2 regions of the Desulfovibrio inopinatus DSM 10711 genome follow, and region 2 is predicted to be linked to the other one. Evidence: riboswitches for the same ligand, from Rfam matches in the RefSeq annotation. Region 2 holds a riboswitch; the other holds the start of a gene.
What was found. A riboswitch is a leader RNA that binds a small molecule or an ion and turns the genes downstream of it on or off. The one in region 2 is predicted to bind cobalamin.

Region 1 (7,478 bases), on a different contig from region 2:
ATTAATTGTCCATCTGGCGAGAATAGAACACACCATACCCGGAACCAACCATAACAAATATATCTCCCAAGTCCCATACATGTTCATCAAGTCCCTTAAATGTGGGGTCCCCGAGTTTCTCGACCACTTTTGCTTCAATACCTGATCTATCGAGAATCGTATAATCTAAAACAAGCCCGACGAGTTTATCACTGCTATTGCAGGTAAACAGTTTGCGTTTGACGCGAATTTCGTCGATGGCAGGCAATTCATCGTCATCTTTGGAATAAAATGTATACGGGCACGCATTCACCGCTTCCGGATCATACACCAACGAAAATGTCTTTGCTGTATTGTCAAATTCAAAGCACATATCCACTTTTTTCCATTCCTCACCCGAAAAAGCTTTGGAACATGTTGTGCCCCATGCATACTGCTTGAGCCCTTTATGAATATCCTGACACATTCCTAAACGTACTCCACCCCAAAGGCTCCATGCCATCAAAACAATAACGGCTGTCCATTTTGTCATACCATCCCCCCTCCAGCTTCACGCCAGAATACATGTTTTCACGAATACACCATGTCACCCCGCAAGATAAGACTGTGGGAGCAGCGTTCAACGTTTCTATCGTAGGCATATGTTTGCTCCATTTTCGCAAAGAGTAAAGCAGCATATCGTACTTTCATTCCACAATTGACTTTATTTCTGCTTCAGCCAATCATATCACCTATGAACACCATACGACATCGAATCGTTTTTCCACGTTGGAAGTTCTGGCCTCGCCAATCATTTCTTCTTATTGGCATTGTGCTCGTCGTGGGATTTTCTCTGGCATCAATCTTCGCTCCATTCCTCACTGCATACGACCCGAACGCCATCAATGTTGATGTGATCTTGCAAGCCCCGAGTCCGAATCATCTCCTGGGGACCGACAGTTTAGGACGCGATGTTTGGGCTCGCCTTCTCTATGGTGGACGTATTTCTCTCTGGGTCGGATTTGCCGCAGTCGGTGTTGCGATTACCATTGGCCTTGTTATGGGCCTTCTGGCCGGCTACTTTGGTGGAGTTGTCGATGAAACCATCATGCGCTTTGTCGATGTCATGCTCTGCTTTCCGTCTTTCTTCCTTATTTTGGCGGTCATCGCATTCCTGGAACCGTCGCTCGTAAACATCATGATCGTCATCGGGCTCACTTCATGGATGGGCGTTGCCCGACTCGTTCGAGCCGACACCCTCAGTCTGAAGCAGCGCGATTTCATCGCAGCATCGCGTCTCCAAGGTGGAGGGTCTTTGCATATCATGGTTCATCACATTGTGCCCAATGCCTTAGGGCCGATTCTTGTTTCTGCAACCCTTGGCGTTGCCGGCGCTATACTCACGGAATCGGGACTAAGCTTTCTCGGTCTTGGTGTACAACCCCCAACGGCCAGTTGGGGCAACATGCTCATGGATGGTAAAGATGTCATGGGTATTGCACCATGGCTGGCCACCTTCCCCGGTTTGGCAATTTTACTGACCGTCGTCGGCTACAACATTGTTGGGGAAGCCCTTCGTGATCGATTCGATCCTCGTCAACATACGACACGATAGATTTCTCGTTCCACATTTTTGCAAAAGCGTTTCTTCTCATATCGTTGGTCTTTATCAAATGCAGAGGAACGTGTAGACAGACAAATATTTTTCGGCCACCTCACGTGCGCGCAATCCCTTCCAAACTCTAGCCAACGGGAGATGACATGCGGCTGAACGAACACCAAGGCAAAGAACTCCTCTCTGAGTACGGTATTGCCGTACCGGAAGGTGTCATCATGGGAAAAAACAACGGAGGGACAACTCTTCTCCCGTTTGACCCACCGTATGTCGTGAAATCCCAAGTTCTCAGCGGAGGTCGGGGAAAAGCAGGTGGAATTATCATGGTGGATGAGCCACGCTCTCTGGACCAAGCAATACAACAGGTGCTTTTAACACCCGTCGCCGGGACTACTCCACCGTATGTCCGTATTGAAGGACAACTTTCGTTTGAACGCGAATACTATCTCAGTCTCTCGGTATCTCGAGATAAAAAATCCCTGGTTTTTATCTGCGGACGCCATGGCGGTATTGATGTGGAGTCCGCCGATACAGACAATCTTCTCGTTCAAACCGTTTCACTGCCCGAAGGGCTTGGTTCTTGGCAAGTCCGACGTGCGTTCTTTCACTTAGGGTGCGAAAAAGCACTTTGGCCCGGTTTCTTGGTGCTCACGACGCATCTCTTTCAGGCGGTATGGGAAAATGGCTTGCTTTTGGCGGAAATCAACCCACTTGTTGTCGTCGATGGAGAATGGACTGCCCTCGACGCCAAAGTTGAAATCGGCGACAATGCATTGGCTCTCTCCCCAAATCCAAATCGATTCCACCTCTCCGCCTATCTCTCCGAACGAGAAAATCTCGCCCGCGCCGTGGGTCTTCCATTCCATACCTTGGATGGTTGCGTTGGGCTTGTCGCCAATGGAGCCGGTCTGGCCATGGCGACCATGGATATACTCAATGCGTCCGGTCTCCGTGCCGCCAATTTTCTCGATCTCGGAGGTGCTGCGGACAGTGAGCGCATGAAGACCGCATTTCGACTCCTTTTTGACGATACCCAGGTCGAAGCCGTTTTTATCAATTTTTTCGGTGGAATTCTTTCCTGTGCAAGTGTTGCCTTTGCCATGACCGAGGCCCTTGAACAAAATGCTCCCCCGAAACCCCTCGTCGCCCGCTTGGCGGGGAATTCTGCCCAGGAAGGCCGTCAAATTCTTTCCTCTCTTCCCGGCGTTCTGCAAGCCAATGATACGGCCGAAGCCGTCAGGCTCCTGACAAAAGCCTTCGGTGCCAAACCATCACATGGATCAATTTCTGACTTCGCATTCAGCACCCCCAAAACGCTCCCCTTCCAAACGGCATCTGCGATGCCCAAATCGTTACCTCACCCCACAGGTCCAGCGCTCCCGAAAGCTGCCGAAACGAAAATTCTCATTCAAGGTATCACCGGACGCGTCGCCGGACACCATACCCGACTTATGCTTGATGCCGGTACCAATATTGTGGCTGGCGTCACGCCATTCAAAGGAGGAGCATCCGTTTGCGGCATCCCCGTCTATGACAGCGTTGCGCAAGCCGTCCATCACCATGGCGCAACGGTCAGCGTTATCTTTGTCCCGGCTGCATTTGCCCCGGACACGGTATTGGAAGCCGCCGATGCCGGTATTGAGACTGTTATTCTCATTACCGAAGGTATTCCTCAGTTACCGATGCTTGCACTCCTCTCCCGACTTGACCAAACCTCAACCCGTCTTATCGGCCCCAATACCCCCGGAATCATCGTTCCAGGAGCATTCAAAGCGGGGATTATGCCGACGGATCCATTCCGACCGGGACGCGTGGCGGTTCTCTCGCGAAGCGGAACGTTGACGTACGAAGCGGCCGCCCATCTCAGCAGCCGTGGGCTTGGACAATCCATTTGCATCGGAGTGGGGGGAGACCCGTTTATCGGATCCTCTTTTGCTGATCTCTTGCCACATCTTTTGGCCGATGACACGACGGATGCCATTCTCATGCTTGGTGAAGTTGGAGGCAAAGCCGAGGAGGAGGCTGGCCGTATTTATGCCGAATGCGGCGCGCCCAAACCCATGGCAGCCTTTATTGCCGGATTGAGCGCCCCTCCGGGAAAACGCCTCGGACACGCTGGAGCTATTATCGAATCCGCTGGCGATGCCCAGTCCAAAGTACGCAGTTTGCACGATGCCGGAATTCCCGTTTTCGACCAACTCGACAAGCTGGCCGACGCCCTCGCCACCACCATGGCACGATAAGGTTGGTTCCTTGCACGTCTTGACCGAAAGACACGCTGCACGATACAGAAAGCGCGGGTGCTCATCATGAGCTGAAAAGGGAATCCCGTGAAAATCGGGAGCGGACCCGCCGCCGTAAACTCCAATGTTGCCACGTTCCTTGTGTGTCACTGGGAAAACCTGGGAAGGCCGAACGTGGTGGAGTAAGCCGGAAGACCTGCCCGACGAATAAGGATATGGTGTGACGGCAACGGGCTTTTTGCCGATCATACGACCAGGGCAAAAAAACGTCTTGTCCTTCTTGAGGCATTGCCGATGGAAGGACTTTTTTATCGGCCCATCACAAAGCCCGCGACCTTTCCGAGGTATGCATGTTTCAACGTCTTTTCTCGACAATCATTCTACTGCTGATTCTTTGTGCTTTCCCAACAATGCAGGCCTATTGCGGCCATGATGGTCCTAAACAAGATAAACCGGGAATTCTTGTTGTCGCATTTGGTACCACGATGCCCACGGCAGAAAAAGCGCTTCAGCACATTGAAGGTGTCATCAAAAAAACCTTCCCCAACGTACCAGTGCGCATGGCCTATTCATCAAAAATCGTTCGGGCCAAAATCGCTCGGGAGCAACACCGGAATATCGCGTCACCAGCCGAAGCACTTGCACAGATGAAAGATGAAAATTTTACCCACGTCGCGGTCCAATCGCTTCACAGCATTCCAGGTGAGGAATATCATAACCTACTGAAAACAGCTTACGCTTTTCCAACGATGGGCAAGAGCATGCAACAGGTTGTCATGGGAATGCCCCTCATGGCGACATCCACCGATCTCGAAAAGGTCGCCGATGCGATCATGGCCTGTCTGCCCGCTGACCGAAAACCCAATGAAGCCATTGTCCTTATGGGACACGGAACACACCATCCAGCCGACGTCTATTATGCGGCTCTCCAGTATCATCTCGCCAAGCGAGACCCCAATATTTTTGTCGGAACGGTTGAAGGCTTCCCAACGCTCGACGACGTAATCGAAAAGCTCAAAAAAAATGGCCTGACCAAGGCCTGGCTCATGCCGTTAATGTCCGTGGCGGGTGATCATGCCAATAATGATATGGCCGGCGACGAGCCCGATTCATGGAAGTCCATTCTTGATAAAAACGGCATCACGAGTGTACCAGTGCTCACAGGGCTGGCAGACTATGACCAGCTGGTCGCCATATGGGTTGATCATCTCAAAACAGCCTATTCTCAACTCAATATCAAGTCTCACTAACATCGTCGGGGGGCGTACGCCCCCCGCTTATTCATGACACGCTCGTGTAAGCGTCTTTGTAATTATCGATACTATTGCAGAGCCTGCGCAACGGCTACAGCAACAGCCACAGTTGCCCCGACCATGGGATTGTTCCCCATACCGATCAGTCCCATCATTTCAACATGTGCCGGAACCGACGACGATCCCGCAAATTGGGCATCGCAATGCATTCGTCCCATCGTATCGGTCATACCGTACGATGCCGAGCCGGCTTTCATATTATCCGGGTGCAACGTACGTCCGGTGCCGCCTCCCGAAGCAACAGAAAAATACGGTTTTCCCTGACTGAGGCGTTCTTTTTTATAAATGGCGGCCACGGGATGTGTAAACCGCGTCGGATTGGTCGAGTTTCCCGTGATGGACGCATCCACACCTTCGTGATGATTGATGGCTACCCCTTCACGGACATCATCGGCTCCAAAACACCGCACATCACCACGATCACTCTGGGAGTAGCGAGTTTCAGAAACGATATTCAACTCTCCCGTTTCATAAACAAAACGGGTTTTGACGTGCGTAAATCCGTTGATTCGAGAAATGATATGAGCCGCGTCTTTCCCCAATCCATTGAGAATGACGCGCAAAGGTTGTGTTCGTGCTTTGTTGGCGAAATGCACAATACCCAAGGCACCTTCAGCCGCTGCAAACGATTCATGACCGGCAATAAACGCAAAGCACGCTGTCTCTTCCGACAGTAACATTGCCGCCAAATTACCATGGCCGAGGCCAACCTGACGCTGATCGGCAACTGATTTCGGTATACAAAACGACTGTAATCCTTCCCCAATTGCTTTCGCCGCATCCGTCGCTTTGCTGGTCTTCTTCGCTATGGCAATGGCTGCACCGAGCGTATACGCCCAACAGGCGTTTTCAAAACAGATTTCCTGAATCGAACGCACCATTGCTGCGGGATCGACGCCTTTTGAAAGACAGAGCTGACGTGCATCGGCCAACTCTTTGAGTCCATAGTGCTTCAGGGTCGTTTCGATAGACGGCATGCGACGCTGTTGATTTTCAAACAGTTCCATGTCTGCCCCTCCCTACGCTTTGCGCGGGTTAAGCGTTCGCACGGCTTCATCAAATCGACCGTATTCCCCGGAAGCCTTTTCAAGAGCCTGCGCCGGATCAACGCCTTCTTCAATCAGCGCCATCATGCGACCGATATTGACATAGCTGTAGCCTATAATTTCATCATTGGCATCGAGCCCGATACGACGCACATAGCCTTCTGTTATTTCAAGGTATCGTGGGCCTTTAAGTCTACTACTGTACATGGTCCCGACTTGACTGCGCAATGTCTTGCCAAGATCTTCAAGAGCAGCCCCCACAGGAAGACCATTTTCTGAGAATGCCGTTTGACTCCGGCCATACACAATCTGGTTGAAGAGTTCACGCATAGCCGTATTGATAGCATCGCAGACCAAATCGGTATTCAACGCTTCAAGGATGGTTTTCCCCGGCAAAATCTCCGCGGCCATGGCTGCGGAATGCGTAGCGCCTGTACACCCCAAAATTTCCACAAGCGCCTCTTCAACAATGCCATGTTTGATATTGAGTGTCAGCTTACACGCCCCCTGCTGCGGAGCGCACCATCCTACGCCATGTGACAGGCCGAAAATGTCAGCAATCTCTTTGGCCTGGACATAACGTCCCTCTTGAGGAATGGGGGCAGGACCATTCTGCGGTCCTTTGGCCACGCAATCCATTCCTTCCACCGTTTCCGTATACATCATGTGGATCTCCTGTATTCATGTCACCTCATAACAGGATTCAAAAACTCCGGAGGGGATACGAGCGGGTACCAATGGCAATCCATCCCGCCAAACATTCTGACAGGTACATCCCCGTTTCCACGTAAAACAGAATGCCCTATGATGTCATTATAGAAAAATTTTAGCTGTCATGGTCGATTTCCTCATATTCGTCGTCGAGACGGAGACCTTGAATGGTTGAGACCGTCTCGCCTCGGGCTTTTTTGATGCCATCAATCGCCAACAGCAAACGGCTGCGATCGCTGGCATGAAATATGGCCGTTGTTTCGTCGATAATATTTTTTTGAAAAAGCATGGCGAGATAGTGATCGAAAGTAATCATGCCGAACGTTTTTCCGGCTTCAATAATATCGTAGTATGTCTTTTCTGGCGTTTCACCACTCAACAACAATTCTCGAATCGCCAACGTATTCCGCATGATTTCAAAGGCAGGAACCCGTCCTCCGCCAAGACGTCCCGGCAAACGTTGAGCAATGACAAACTTCAGACTGGCCGCAAGACGCTGACGGAGATACCGTTCTTCGGAATGATCGAACATCCCGACAATACGACCAATTGTTCCCCCGGTATCGATAGTATGCAATGTGGAAAGCACAAG
Region 2 (7,478 bases):
CTCAACACTAAAGATTGCAGGACAAAATCTTCAAAATGTAATTCATAAATACGACAATCCGATTTTTCATCGTGCGCTGCACTCCCCACAAGAGGAAAGAGTACTTTCGGATCAATATACAGCATCGTATACTTCAGGGCGGTATCTTTCCCAGGGTTGCCGTTATGCACATCGCCAGGATTGAAGAAAATAATATTGCCAGGAAAACTGCGAAACCAACGTCCTTGGCAAGAAAATTCCTGAACCCCTTCGCGTGTTACCCCTATCGCGAATTCTTCATGTGCATGTTTGCTGTAGGAGAAATCGGACATGACCGCATGAAGAACCGTAACTCCAACTGATTCTTTCGGACTCATGAATTGGAAATGGTCATATTTCGTCACGGACATCATCCCCTCCCTGCTCCGTAGCTCTTTCATAATCATCCTGACGTGGAAAGGCTTGGACAAAATTGCGAAAACGTCTTCCGCCATGCACATCACGCAAAACGTCCGGTCTGCTCCACTGGCCGACCGGACGTTTTCATCGCATTCCCTGTCTCTCACCACCACATGTGGTGGCAAGATCACGCTAAATAATCGCTTCGATAAGATGCGGTCCGGGCTCACGAAGCGCGGCCGTAAACGCGTCGAGAAATGCTTGCGTTGTTTCGGCTCGTACCGCCGACACGCCCATGCCTTCGGCAAGTTTGACCCAATCGAGCGACGGATTATGCAGATCGAACAGTGACGCTGCAACTCCGCCTTCGGATGTCGCCTGCATCAGACGTAATTCCTGATTCAATACGGCGTACGACCGATTGGCATAGATGACGGTGACGACATCAAGCTTCTCACGTGCCTGCGTCCAGAGCGCTTGCAGGGTGTACATGGCGCTGCCATCACCTTCCAAACAAACGACCTTGCGGCCCGGTGCTCCAATGGCAACCCCCGTGCTCAAAGGCAGAATATCGCCGATGGATCCCCCCGTCAGCGCAAGATAGTCGTGGGGTGCCGACTGCGCGAGTAACGACGAGTACGGCAAGGTGGATGTAATGCCTTCATCCGTGACAATAGCCTCTTCCGGCAACAATGCCGCTACTATCTGCAAAGCGTTTTGCGCTGTCAGAGGACCATTTCCCGGCAGCGACGGCGGGCCAAACGATGTCAGGGAACAGGTCGGTGGAGACTTGATCGCTTCGCCCAGCGCGACCAAAGCGGCATTGCCATCTTCATGCGGGTGCGACAATGTCAAAATGGCACATGCAGGCGGTGTCAGCCAGCTTTCTTGATCCGGGTAGGCGAAAAACGAAACCGGAGGTTCCGCACCGACAAGCAGAAGTTGTTCAAACTCACCCAATCGACGGAGAATATCCTTCCCGCGGTACGGCAGCCGCTCAACAATTGGCGCACCAGCCCCTGCGCGCATCCGTGGAGTAAACGTATCACAGAACAATGTCGCGCCCACTTTGGCGGCAATGCAGCCGGCTGCGTGGAGTCCTTCCTCATAGAGTACACTCCCACGCATCAGAATTGCTGTTTTCTTTCCGCTGGAAAGCGCCTGTGCAGCGGCATCAATCGCCGCATCGGACACGACTCCCGCCGGGCAGACATCAAGCCGTGGCGCAGGTCGTTCCGCTGGCAACCACGAAGCATCGGCAGGGAGAATTAACGTCGCCACCTGACCGGGAGACTGACGCGCCGCTTGAACTGCGCGGGCAGCATCTACCGCAACATTGCGTGAGCTTTTCGACCGATGCACCCAATGGGAAATGGCTTCGGCAAAACCGACGACGTTTGAGGTCAATGGCGCATCATAGCGCTCATGTGTGGTGGCATGATCACCGACGATATTCACCATCGGCGTTTGCCCTTTCCGTGCATTATGAATATTGGCCATGCCGTTGGCGAATCCCGGCCCAAGGTGGAGCAACGTACAAGCCGGTTTTCCTGCCATGCGGGCATATCCATCAGCCGCACCGGTCACGACGCCTTCAAACAGACAAAGCACCGAACGCATGCCGGGAATATGGTCGAGCGCACAAACAAAATGCATTTCCGACGTACCCGGATTGGCAAAACAGACCTCAATGCCACTATCAACCAGTGTGGCAACAAGCGATTCAGCACCATTCAGCGTCTCGGGCAAGGCAGCATTCCCATCCCGAGAAGAATCTAACGTCATCAATTCACTCCTTGTTTCAAATTCTTCACGCATAGCCCACGACCACGCGTGAGCAATTCATGTGCACTCTCTTGCAAAGGAAATACAGGCGCCCCCGAAACCGACATAACGCCGCCATCGGAAAGCGCAAGGAGCCTTCATGAGCATTTCCCCGACTCGACGAGACACAGGGCTGACAGCTCAAAAATACAAATGGAGAGCGTTCCTCAGAAAAGAAGAAACACGTGTTTACCATGATAAAACCGTAGCGAGGCAAATAACGGCGGTCAAGCTCCTCTGACAAGGATGGCCCTATGAAAGAACACTCTTCCATAGGGCCATTTGAAAACGCAGTACGGATACAGACTGATTGTGTCTCAGTCGTGATTTACCTGCGACGCCAATGCTCCAATCTCTTCAAGAAGTTTTCCTCTGGACTGCGCCAGTTTCTTCCACTTGCGTTTTTCCTTTTTCAAGGCTTCGATGGTATGGAGCAGATTTTGAATGGTGTGCGCGGGGTAGCCGTGTGTAGCACGGCTACCCCCGCGGAGTTCTTCGTCGTTGTTTTGCCTGATAGAGGCAATCTGATTGGCATCGAGAATCATTGAGACCGTATTTTACGCTGTTTTACAAAGCACTTCCATCGCGTATTCCGTCCGATCCTTGTATTCTTCCTGTTTGCCCTTATTCCAGCGATTGACCGGGCGATAGTATCCCACGACACGCGTATAGACTTCGGTTTCCCGATCACATGTCGGACAACGGAACTGTTCGCCATAGAGATACCCATGATTCTCACAGACCGAGAATGTCGGTGTCACGGAGATATAGGGAATCTTGGTCATACTCATGGCTTTCAAAAGGAAACGCTGAATACTCTCTTCGTTGGGAACGGCTTCACCCAAAAAGGTGTGAAAAACCGTACCGCCATTGTAGAGCGTCTGCAAATCATTTTGGTGTTCCAGTGAAAAGAACACATCGGAGCTAATACCAACCGGCAAGAGTGTCGAATTGGTATAATACGGCGTTCCATTGCCGGACGTATAAATATCGGCATACAATGCTTTATCGATCTTTGCGAGTCGATAGCATGTGCCTTCTCCGGGCGTGGCTTCCAGGTTGTACAAGTTTCCTGTTTCTTCCTGAAATTGCACAACAAGACTTCTCAGATGATTGAGTATACGTTTCATCAAGCGCATACCGGAGGGGCTTTCGATGCCTTTGCCCAACAGGTTCATGCAGGCTTCGTGACCACCGATCAAGCCAATGGTCGAAAAATGACCTTTGAAACCATTCTTCAAATACCGCCGAGAAAACGGAAACATGCCTGCATCAAGATTCTTCTGCACCACTTTCCGTTTGAACTCCAAGGACTCACTCGCCAACGAAGCATATTCCGTGATCAAGTCCAGGAAATCTTCTTCGTTATGGGCAAGATAGGCCAACTTGGGAAGGTTCAGGGTCACGACCCCGATGGACCCGGTCAAATCCCCGGCGCCAAACAATCCACCGGTTTTCTTGCGAATCTCTCGCAAGTCCATTTGCAGGCGGCAGCACATGGAGCGCACATCTTCCGGATTCAGATCGGAATTAATGAAGTTCTGGAAATACGGTGCACCGTATTTCGCGGTCATCTTCATGAGAAGTTTCCCTTCCACGGAATCCCAGGGAAAGTCTTCGGTCACGTTATACGTGGGAATTGGAAAGGAGAAAATGCGGCCATCGGCGTCGCCTTCCAACATGATTTCGAGGAACGCCCGGTTGATCATGGCCATTTCCTCGGCATACTCACCATAGGTCGAGTCTTGCAACTCGCCGCCGATAATAACGGCTTCGTTGGCGATGTGTGCCGGGGGTGAAAAATCGAACGTGAAATTCGTGAACGGACTCTGCCCGCCCCAACGAGATGTCGCATTCAGATTATGCAGCAACTTTTGAATCTGTTGCTTTACATCGTTGTAATTCAAGTTGTCGTATCGAATAAAGGGAGCCAGGTATGTATCAACGTTGTTGAAGGCTTGCGCCCCAGCCCATTCATTTTGCAGTGTTCCGAGAAAATTGACTATTTGCCCGCACGCAGCGTCAAAATGCTTGGCCGGTGTCGAGGAGCACCTATCCCGCAAATTGAACCCTTCCAAGAGCAGATCCCGCAAACTCCAACCGGAGCAATATCCTGCGAGTCCAAATGACAGGTCGTGAATATGGAAGTAGCCGTGGGTATGGGCCATGCGGACTTCTTCAGGATATCTTTCCAGCATATACCGAGCCTGAACGGCACCGGCCATGTGCAAAATAAGCCCCTGATAGGAATGGACCATGTTGGAATTTTCATTTACGCGCCAGTCGACATTGTTCAAATAACTGTCCGTTACACCGGCAATGTCCAAATAGGCGGCGTTTTGAGAACGCAGTTCACGACGTTTTTCCCGATAAATAATGTAGCGCTCGGCCACCTTGTACAGCCGTGCTTCCATGAGCACCTGCTGAACCATGTCCTGCACTTCTTCTTGTTCGGGGATGTCGACGTCTGCTTCTTTGAGCTTCTGCTCGACTTTTCTGGCCAATCGGTCCGCAAGTAACGGGTCTTTGATGCCACTTCCATTGAGTGCTTTGAAAATGGCATTGCCGATTCGCTTGGTCGACCAGGTTTCGATACAACCATCACGCTTGAGAATTTTGCTGGGCATAAAAAATCATGACACAAGCAGCGACGCGGAAAGAGCCGGCACAGAAAAAAGTGATCACGGCTTAACTGCTTGATGATGTTGCCGACGCGAGGTCCAACGGCAGAACCGAAAAACCGCGACAACAGTTATATGGTGTGTCCATTCAAGTCCCTCTACGGGCTCCGCGAACCGTAGCGGGCAGGAAATGCTTCAGGCAGGTCTTCTGGCTATCCTCGTATGATCCGCCTTCCCGCCTGACGGCAGTGGCGTTTGAGGATCACACGTCCATGAGGATGACAGCGGCGGGACCGCTCCGGATTTGCACCGGATTCCCTGTTATGGCCTGTGGCCACCTGAAGAACATCGTGGTGAGGCAGGCAAGTACCTCAAGCTGTAGCAGGACGCAAGACGATCCTTCCCCATCCTCATCTCATAAGGGGACCGAAAAATACGCGTTGACAGGGAACCATAAAATTTTTGAAAGCAATTACGAAAAATTTTGCAATATTCCTCATTCAAAGACCCAACCCCCACGAGGGATGTACGCATTCCAGTGGACACCCAAGGAAACCTATGTCGAAAGCACGTGATGTCATTCTCGCAATCGTTTTTTCAGTCGGCACCCTCGCGTTCATCCTGCTCATGATGTTTTCGCCCACATTCTTTGATTGGATGTGGGCGCGGCATCACAATGTATGGAGTTGGTATATCCGCCCCCTGCTCTTGCTGCCGTTTTGTTTCTTTGCCTGGAAAAAATCTTTCGGTGGCATGGCGTTTTCCATTTTTGCCATGGCAACATCCATGGGCTGGTTTCCACCACCCCAAAATCCTGATCCACACGTCACGGCGTTTCTCCAGTCGGAATACGCTTATCTCTACGGCGATATCACAACGTTCACCGTGCTCGGCTGGATTGCGGTACTCGTGACCTACCTTTTCATGGGGATCGCATGCTTCATGCGAAACATCAGGCTAGCCATGCTCATTGTCATTGCAGCCGCCACACTTAAAATTATCTGGTCGCGACTTGAAGGCGGTACGTCAGGATGGGCCATCCTTCCTGCAGCGCTGATTGGCGCGCTCATCTGTGTGCTTCTGCTTTGGGTAATGGGAAAGTATGCAGCGAAAAACAAGCATATGTAGCAGGAAGACACCCATAATCCCAGGTATCTCCATACCAATATTCTCCGGATGTTCGCATTGCAGAAAACAACACGTGGTCCTATCTTGACCCGCCATACTCCCCACGCGTATATATGTTAAAAATAACAACACAACACCGCTCTCCGTGAATCAATCGTATTTCCCTTTCACCACACTCAACACACGCGACGAATCTGCCTGATGTCGTCGCGAAACACATATGAGTACGCAGATGGATAATGCCGAACGTCAGATGCGAAAAGTCGTCGACTTGTGCCTGGATTGTGATTGCTGTCGGTACATGTACGAAACGAATTGCCTATTCTTTCCCAAACTCTATGCCCTTGTCGACCGGGAACAGGAAACAGGAGAACGGATCACAGGAACCGAATTGCGCGAATTGGCAGAGAGCTGCAACTATTGCGCACTGTGCCCCTGCGATGATGTCCGGCAGGATATCCTTTTGGCCAAAACCATGTTCATCGAACGGGATGGCCTCCCGTTGCCCCTGCGCCTTCTTGAAGACGTCGAACGTCTCGGGATATTATGCGGTGCCGCTCCGCAAATTGCGAACGCCCTGTTGCAACACCCGCTTTCCGGAGGATTGATCAGAAAAACCGCCGGTATTCATGCCAAACGCAAATTGCCCCTGATTCCTCGGACAGCGTTTCCCGCCATAGCAAAAAAAGAAGGATGGGATACACGGCCCGCTGCACAGTCCGAAACCAAAGGCAAGAAAGTCGCGTTCTTCTCCGGTTGCACGGCTCGACGCCTTTTCCCGGAAGTTGCCCAGGCCGCAGTCGAAGTGCTGCAACGCAATAATATCACCGTATATTACCCACCGAAACAAGGCTGTTGCGGCATGCCCAGCATGCTGGAGGGAGATCGCCCGACAACGCTTGCCAGTGCAGAACGTACGGTTTCGCTTATGAGCGAACTCATCGACGATGGGTATAGCATTGTCACATCCTGCCCGACATGCGGCTATCTGCTGAAAAAAGCGTTGCCGGAACGAGCCTATTATGCGGAAGAATATCAGGCGCTGGTCGGAGGGACGGACCGAAACCTGATGGTGCCGGAGTTCTCCCCTGCGAAACAGCAGGATCCTGACGCCCCAAAGCTCTGCAATGTCACCTTCAACAATATCCAAGCCGCCCTGAAAACCGTGCCGATTCCTGACGGTATCCTTGGTCGTGTGCAGGAAATGCGCATTCGCACGCTGAGCAAGACGATATACGGCAGTATCATGAAGAATGACGGCTACTTTGCATCGCTTGATCCGCTCAAACGCATCAAGGTATCGCTTAACTGCTTCGACCTTGGAGAATTCCTGCTCTCCTTGCATCGCAACGGAGAACTCTCCACGCAGTTCGGGGCTATTCCAGGGAAAAAAGCTTACTATGCGCCATGCCACCAACGGGAACAAGCTATGGGCATCCCCTATGCCAAACTCATGGAACTCATCCCGGACATCTCCATGGATGCTATCGACAACGTGTCCTACTGCTGCGGCTTAGGCGGCATTAT

Region 1: linked by a shared signal. The riboswitch ahead of G451_RS0125620 (sirohydrochlorin cobaltochelatase) and the one ahead of G451_RS0103495 (ribonucleoside triphosphate reductase) in region 2 are both predicted to bind cobalamin.

What each region holds. Positions count from the first base shown of each region.
Region 1 is NZ_KE386882.1:77,007-84,484, forward strand. Features, by position in the region: gene G451_RS0125605 (hypothetical protein) at 2-511, opposite strand; gene G451_RS0125610 (ABC transporter permease) at 713-1,573, shown strand; gene sucD (succinate--CoA ligase subunit alpha) at 1,720-3,816, shown strand; cobalamin riboswitch at 3,855-4,034, shown strand; gene G451_RS0125620 (sirohydrochlorin cobaltochelatase) at 4,167-5,066, shown strand; gene G451_RS0125625 (GGGtGRT protein) at 5,138-6,136, opposite strand; gene G451_RS0125630 (iron-sulfur cluster assembly scaffold protein) at 6,149-6,841, opposite strand; gene G451_RS0125635 (type IV pilus twitching motility protein PilT) at 7,002-7,478, opposite strand, start outside.
Region 2 is NZ_AUBP01000002.1:258,755-266,232, reverse strand. Features, by position in the region: gene G451_RS0103515 (AraC family transcriptional regulator) at 1-383, opposite strand, end outside; gene G451_RS0103510 (acetolactate synthase large subunit) at 571-2,163, opposite strand; gene G451_RS0103500 (hypothetical protein) at 2,520-2,747, opposite strand; gene G451_RS0103495 (ribonucleoside triphosphate reductase) at 2,760-4,829, opposite strand; cobalamin riboswitch at 5,005-5,180, opposite strand; gene G451_RS0103490 (hypothetical protein) at 5,382-5,951, shown strand; gene G451_RS0103485 (heterodisulfide reductase-related iron-sulfur binding cluster) at 6,172-7,478, shown strand, end outside.